Regions from separate parts of the Pantoea sp. X-Soil-TKNS-1207 genome, predicted to be linked through region 2. Evidence: predicted binding sites of a transcription regulator. Region 2 holds the regulator's gene; the other holds the start of a gene.

Region 1 (3,909 bases), 790 kb from region 2:
CAACAGGGGCACCAGCGCGTTTAACGCAGCGGCCAGACGTGACTGATCGCTATCGGTCAGATTCAGGTGACCCACTTTACGCCCCGGACGGACTTCTTTGTCATACCAGTGCAGATGCACCAGCGGCTGATTCAGCCACGCCAGATTCACGTCCGTACCAATCAGGTTGACCATCACCGATGGCGCAAACACCACCGGCTGCGGCAGCGGTAAACCCAGCACCGCGCGCAGATGCAGCTCGAACTGGCTGATTGACGCGCCATTCTGCGTCCAGTGTCCGCTGTTGTGCACGCGTGGAGCCAGCTCGTTGATCAGCAGACCCTGCGGCGTGACAAAACACTCCATCGCCATCACGCCCACGTAGTTCAGCTCATGCATGATCGCGCTGAGCATCGTCTCGGCCTGTTGCTGCTGGGCAGCATCCGCCTGCGGGAAGGCGACGCTGGTGCGCAGAATGCCATCCTGATGCAGGTTATGCGTCAGCGGATAGAACACCGTGCTGCCATCCTGAGCGCGCGCCCCCACCAGGGAGACTTCACCGCTGAAGTTGATGCCCTGCTCAACAATGCATTCACCGTAGCACTCGTCCGGCAGCGTGTCGGTTTCACCGGCGCGTAAACGCCACTGACCACGACCGTCATAGCCGCCGGTACGACGCTTGACGATGGCAAGCTCGCCGAGTGAACGGAATACCTGCGGCCACTCGCTTTTGTCGGCCAGCAGCTGCCACGGTGCGGTGGCAAGATTCAGCTGATCGAGCAGCTGTTTTTGCGTCAGACGATCGGCCAGACGCGGAAAAATATCGCGATTCACAAACGCCGGATGGCTCGCCAGTTCGCGGGTCAACGCGGTTTCCGGCCAACGTTCAATCTCGGCGGTGATGACGCTCTGCGCGATCGGCAGGGCGGCGGGTTCCGCATCAAGACCTACCGGATAGACGGCAATGCCCAGCGGCTCACCGGCCTGACGCAACATACGACCTAACTGACCATTTCCCAGTACGCAAACCGGCTTCATGCATCCCCCCGCGGGTCCGGGTTGTTCAGCACTTCATCGGTCTGGGTCTGACGCCAGGTTGCCAGGCGAGTTGCCAGCGCGCTGTCGTGGATGGCCAGAATCTGTGCCGCCAGCAGTGCCGCGTTAGCTGCGCCCGCTTTGCCGATGGCCAGCGTCCCGACCGGGATACCGCGCGGCATCTGCACGATGGAGTACAGGCTATCGACACCGCTCAGCGCGGCGCTTTGTACCGGCACGCCCAGCACCGGCACCAGCGTTTTGGCGGCCAGCATACCCGGCAGGTGCGCTGCACCGCCAGCACCGGCGATAATCACCTGGTAACCGTTCTGCGCGGCGTTTTCGGCGAAGCTGAACAGTTTGTCCGGCGTACGATGAGCAGAAACCACTTCAACGTGGAAGGGGACATCCAGGCTGTTAAGAATTTCCTCGGCGAACTGCATGGTAGCCCAGTCACTTTTAGAACCCATGACGATGGCGATACGAGCCGGGGCGGCGTTGGATGACATGCGGTCAACTCCTGTGAATAGACAATCGAACCTGGCCGGGCGGGCAGGTGAAGAAGGGCACAGAGAATAGCATGAGATGGCAGCAAGGAAAACGGTTGCGTAGCCGGAAAACGGGCAAGGTTGCCCGTTAATCAGAACGGGAATTCGATCAGTTGGACGCCGCTGGCATCAACCTGAATCATCGATCCTTGCTGGTGCCAGGCACCGAGAACCACGCGCTGCGCATTTTCACCCTGCAAAACAAAATCATGGATGGCCGGACGATGGGTATGACCGTGAATTAACAGCCGCACCTGCTGGCGCGTCATGGCATTCGCCACCGCCTGTTGATTCACATCCATGATGCTCAGCGATTTATGCTGATTGGCCTGCTTGCTGTTGGCGCGCATTCTGCCCGCGATGCGCATCCGCAGGCGCAGCGGCAAGGCGAGGAATAGCTTTTGCAGCCAGCGCTGATGCACTTTGGCACGAAAGCGTTGATAGCCTTCATCATCGGTGCAGAGCGTATCGCCGTGCATAATCAGCAGGCGATGACCGTAAAGCGTTAGCACCTGTTCTTCCGGCAGCAGCGTCATGCCACAGGCAGCGGCGAAGCGCTGGCCGAGCAGGAAGTCGCGATTGCCGTGGATGAAATAGGTTGGCACCGGCAGCGCCTGAAGGGCGCTGGCGATTTGCTGATGCAGCGGATTGGGATCGTCATCGCCAATCCAGGCTTCAAACAGATCGCCGAGGATATAAAGCGCATCGCATTGATGCGCTTCACGCTGCAAAAAATGCAGAAAACCGGCAGTGATTGCCGGTTCCTCCTGACACAGATGAAGATCTGCGATAAACAGCGTGCGCGACATTACTCGCTAACGGTCACTTTCTGGATGACGACGTCATCTTTCGGTACGTCCTGGTGCATACCGCTACGGCCGGTCGCCACGGCTTTGATTTTGTCGACCACGTCCAGACCCTCAACCACTTCAGCAAACACGCAGTAACCCCAGCCTTGCAGGCTTTCGTCGCGGAAGTTGAGGAAGTCGTTGTCGGCGACGTTGATGAAGAACTGGGCAGTCGCTGAGTGCGGAGCCTGAGTACGCGCCATTGCCAGGGTACCACGGGTGTTTTTCAGACCGTTGTTGGCTTCGTTGCGGATATCTTCTTTGGTGGCTTTCTGCTTCATGCCCGGCTCAAAGCCGCCGCCCTGAATCATAAAGCCATTGATAACACGGTGGAAAATGGTGTTGTCGTAGAAACCTTCACGGCAGTAATCCAGGAAGTTCTTTACGGTTGCCGGCGCTTTGTCATCGAAGGTTTTAATTACGATATCGCCATGGTTCGTCTGGAAGGTGACCATCATTCTCGTCCTGTAAAGGTTGTCGTCGGTATCAATCGCCGCGCCTGCAAAGCGGCGGGCCATTTTAGTAGACGCTTCTTATATCACAAATTGTGATGACGAGTCAGCAAGGCGGCCGCAGTTGACATGCTGGCGTCGCACTGGCACAAAAAATACGGCACAATGTGCCGCTAGCCTGGAAAGGCCTTTCCTGCACACGTATATAACGGAACCGTTCAATGCTAAAGATTTATAACACCCTGACCCGACAGAAAGAGGAATTCAAACCTATCCATGCTGGTGAAATCGGCATGTACGTGTGCGGCATCACGGTTTACGACCTCTGTCATATTGGTCACGGGCGTACCTTTGTGGCGTTTGATGTTGTCGCGCGCTACCTGCGTTATATCGGCTATCAGCTGAAATATGTGCGTAACATCACCGATATTGACGATAAAATCATCAAGCGTGCCAATGAAAATGGCGAAAGTATCGAGACCCTCACCAATCGCATGATCGGTGAGATGCACAACGATTTTGCCGCGCTGGGTATTCTGCCGCCGGATCTGGAACCGCGCGCGACGCGCCATATCGATGAGATCATCGAGCTGGTGGGCCGCCTGATTGAACGCGGCCATGCGTACGTCGCCGACAATGGTGACGTGATGTTTGATGTGCTCAGCGACAAAGAATACGGCGTGCTGTCACGTCAGGATCTGGAGCAGTTGCAGGCGGGCGCTCGCGTGGAAGTGGCTGAAGTGAAGCGCAACCCGATGGACTTCGTGCTGTGGAAGATGTCGAAAGCTGACGAACCCGCCTGGAGCTCGCCGTGGGGCAATGGCCGTCCGGGCTGGCATATTGAGTGCTCGGCGATGAACTGCAAACAGCTGGGCACCCATTTTGACATCCACGGTGGTGGTTCAGATCTGATGTTCCCGCATCATGAAAACGAAGTTGCGCAGTCCACCTGCGCCCACGACGGCCCCTACGTCAACTACTGGATGCACTCCGGTATGGTGATGGTTGATCGTGAGAAGATGTCAAAATCCCTCGGCAACTTCTTCA
Region 2 (3,909 bases):
GGCGCACAATGCCACCTTTGATCACAACTTTCTGATGGCAGCCGCAGAGCGCGTCGGCCTGAAACGTAACCCGTTCCATCCGTTCGCCACGTTTGATACCGCCGCATTAAGCGGGCTGGTGCTGGGTCAGACGGTGCTGGCAAAAGCCTGTAAAGCGGCGGGCATGAATTTCGACAGCACTCAGGCGCATTCCGCTCTGTATGACACCGAGCAAACGGCCATTCTGTTTTGCGAGCTGGTGAACCGCTGGAAACGGCTGGGCGGCTGGCCGCTGCCGTACAGTGACGATGAGTCGGCAGACGACGCCGAAGAGTGACAAAAAAAAGGCCGACGATTGTCGGCCTTTCTCATTATTCTGCTTCTTTATACTTCTCAGCAGTTTCTTTGATCAGCGGCAGGAGTTCACCACGCTGGAACATCTCAACGATGATGTCGCAACCACCAACCAGCTCGCCATCAACCCACAGCTGCGGGAAGGTTGGCCAGTTGGCGTATTTCGGCAATTCAGCACGGATATCCGGGTTCTGCAGGATATCAACATACGCGAAGCGCTCACCGCAGGCAGACAAAGCCTGTACCGCCTGGGCAGAGAAACCGCAGCTTGGCAGTTTCGGCGAACCTTTCATGTACAGCAGGATCGGGTTTTCTGCGATCTGGCGCTGAATTTTTTCAACAGTACTCATTTTTGCCTTCCTTAATCCGTCACTTCGTGTTTGTTTATTGTAGCGACTTCACCCCCGCACTGAAAACGGGATTTTGCATCGCGATGCTGATAATCGCCATGTTTGTTAAGTTCCGGCATGACAAATAACATTTTCATATCATTAATAAGCATTAACCGATTAATAATTAGCAATAATTGTGCTGTGTTAACCGGCTGAAATCGCTCATTTTTGCCCCATATCGAGTCTCGTAACAGATTAATGGAAAAATGCCTTACCTTTTGGAAAAAAAGTGGATTAGAATCATCACGGCACTGATCATTGATCAGATTATTCTAACTTAGCCGCAGGCTGTTTCTTATCAGACTGCTTAACCTGTAACCGGACTATGCGTTTACTTATTACGCTTTTGATACTGGCTTTCGCCCAACTGTTTTTTAATGTGGCTTCTGCTTCCCCGCAGGCGCCCGTCAATGTCAGTTTGCATAAAGCAGATAAAAAGAGTGCGCGCGAAGATGAACGTCGCAAACGACGTCCGGTGAAAACCAGCACGAAAAAATCCCGTCTGGCCAGCGTTCAAAAGTTAAGACTGAAAAAACAGCCGAAAACCGAAACCGCACTACACAAAACCACCAGCAAAAAATCCCTGCTGAAACAATCGTCGAAGAAAAAATATGGTCATCAGCGTCTGGCGAAAAGAACGTCCGAGCTGGATGAGGATACTGGCGATCTCACCACCATCAAAATGAGCAAGTCACACCGTCAGCGCTACCAGAAAGCGCGTGAAACGGCGATGAATAAGCTGATGGGACAGATTGGCAAACCCTACCAATGGGGCGGCACGTCACCGCATACCGGCTTCGATTGCAGCGGCCTGGTGTGGTATGCCTACAAAGATCTGGTGAAATACAAATTCCCGCGCACCGCGAACGAGATGTACCACCTGCGCGATGCGGCACCGATTAAGCGCGATATGCTGGAGAAAGGGGATTTGGTGTTCTTCCGCATTAACCATCGCGGCACCGCCGATCACGTTGGGGTTTACCTCGGCAACGGCAAATTCATTCAGTCACCGCGTACCGGTAAAGATATTCAGATCAGCGCGTTAGGCGAGGATTACTGGCAGAAGCATTATGTCGGCGCGCGGCGGATGATGACGCCAAAAACCATTCGCTAAACATGAGATCGAAAAAAAGCCGGACACTGATTTTCAGGTCCGGCTTTTTTTATTAATGAAGGATCGCGGTGAAGCTGAACACGATGATCATTAGCAATGCGCCAACCGTAGTACCCAGCGCCAGTTTCAGGTCTGTACTCATCACAACTCCTTAGTCACATTAATTGAAGGGTTAATGCGATTTTCGCACAGCGCCCGGTAAAAATCTCGTCTTATCCGCGCCAGCTTGCTAGAATCGCCGCCTTTCGTTGCGCAACAGATTTTGCGCACGCTGTGTTTGCGGCAAGATGAAGCGATATTGACTGATAGTTAACGCCTTTTTCAGTCCTTAATGCCCCCAAAATCGGGGCGCAAAACCATTAGCAGACGCAAACGTTTAACAATATACTTATCAGTAAGTTGCGATAAGCCCGGGAGTACCATTTTCATGGCAACAATTAAAGATGTGGCGAAACGCGCCGGTGTCTCCACCACCACCGTTTCGCATGTCATCAACAAAACGCGTTTTGTCGCGGAAGAGACGCGTAACGCCGTATGGGAAGCGATTAAAGAGCTGCATTATTCGCCGAGTGCCGTGGCGCGCAGCCTGAAAGTCAACCACACCAAAACGCTGGGGCTGCTGGCAACCTCCAGCGAAGCGCCCTATTTTGCTGAAATTATTGAAGCGGTGGAAAACCACTGTTTCGATCGCGGCTATACGCTGATTCTCGGCAATGCGCATAACGATCTGCAAAAGCAGCGGGCCTATCTGTCGATGATGGCGCAGAAACGTGTCGATGGCCTGCTGGTGATGTGTTCTGAATATCCCGACGACCTGCTGACCATGCTGGAAGAGAACCGCAATATCCCGATGGTGGTGATGGACTGGGGTGAGTCGCGCGGTGATTTTACCGATACCGTACAGGACAACGCTTTCCAGGGGGGCTATCTCGCCGGTCGTTATCTGATTGAGCGCGGCCACCGCGACATTGGCGCGATCCCCGGTCAGATGGAACGCAACACCGGTGGCGGCCGCCATGCCGGTTTTCTTCAGGCACTGAATGAAGCAGGCATCACCGTGCGCCCTGAGTGGATTGTGCAGGGCGATTTTGAGCCGGAATCCGGCTACCAGGCGATGCAGCAGATCCTTAACCAGAAGCAGCGCCCGACCGCAATCTTCTGCGGTGGCGACATCATGGCAATGGGCGCCATTTGCGCCGCCGACGAGATGGGTTTGCGCGTGCCGCAGGATATTTCCGTGATTGGCTATGACAACGTGCGCAACGCCCGCTACTTTACCCCAGCGCTGACCACGGTCCACCAGCCCAAAGCGCAGCTGGGCGAGAAAGCGCTGGAGATGCTGCTCGATCGCATTACCAGCAAGCGTGAAGATCCGCAAACCATCGAAGTTCAGCCGACATTGATTGAGCGTCGCTCAGTGGCTGACGGCCCGTTCCGCGACTATCGCCGTTAAGCAACGGTTTCGCTCAGCCATTCGTGGTTGAGCGTCTCTGCATCGCCAAGATAGGCCAGCAACCAGCCCAACGCCGGAGAGGCGCGCTGTTCTGACCAGCTGACGCAGCAAGGGCTGTCCGGAAACGGCGTTGGCAGCAGCAATTCGGTTAAGCCGCCGCTGTCCAGCAGCGGCCGGGCTAAATGACCTGGCACCATCCCCACGCACAGCCCGGCCAGCAAGCAATCCAGCCCGGTCTCCCATTCCGGCACCACCAGGCGACGCTGATTATCCAGCGTCCAGGTCATGCGGCGCGGCAGCGCCCGCGAGGTATCCTCCAGCACCAGCGACGGCCAGGCGCGCAGTGTCTCCTCATCCAGCAACGCGCTATTCGCTAACGGATGATCGGGGCTGACAACGCAGCGCCAGTTAAGCGCCCCCATATCCTGAAAGGCAAAACGTCCCCCCACCGGAATCGCCTGGGTGGCACCAATCGCCACATCAACCCTGCCGTCCGCCAGCGCATCCCAGACGCCATTAAACACTTCGTAGCTGATAATCAGCTCCATATCGGGAAAGTGGCGATAAAAATCTTTCACCAGCTGCCGGGTACGTTGCGGTTTAACGATACAGTCAAC

What was found. Region 2 encodes PurR, which represses purine synthesis genes. Its sites were predicted from a motif close to CANGCAAACGTTTGCNTG; they were not measured.
Region 1: purE (5-(carboxyamino)imidazole ribonucleotide mutase) is a predicted target of PurR. The motif match lies at 1,608-1,625, and genes of this name have one in related genera.

What each region holds. Positions count from the first base shown of each region.
Region 1 covers NZ_AP035958.1:1,149,194-1,153,102, forward strand. Annotated here, with positions in the region: gene purK (5-(carboxyamino)imidazole ribonucleotide synthase) at 1-1,017, opposite strand, end outside; gene purE (5-(carboxyamino)imidazole ribonucleotide mutase) at 1,014-1,523, opposite strand; gene AC6I8V_RS05220 (UDP-2,3-diacylglucosamine diphosphatase) at 1,655-2,371, opposite strand; gene ppiB (peptidylprolyl isomerase B) at 2,371-2,865, opposite strand; gene cysS (cysteine--tRNA ligase) at 3,084-3,909, shown strand, end outside.
Region 2 covers NZ_AP035958.1:1,935,534-1,939,442, reverse strand. Annotated here, with positions in the region: gene rnt (ribonuclease T) at 1-316, shown strand, start outside; gene AC6I8V_RS09130 (Grx4 family monothiol glutaredoxin) at 351-683, opposite strand; gene AC6I8V_RS09125 (C40 family peptidase) at 1,051-1,839, shown strand; gene cydH (cytochrome bd-I oxidase subunit CydH) at 1,892-1,981, opposite strand; gene purR (HTH-type transcriptional repressor PurR) at 2,267-3,292, shown strand; gene punR (DNA-binding transcriptional activator PunR) at 3,289-3,909, opposite strand, start outside.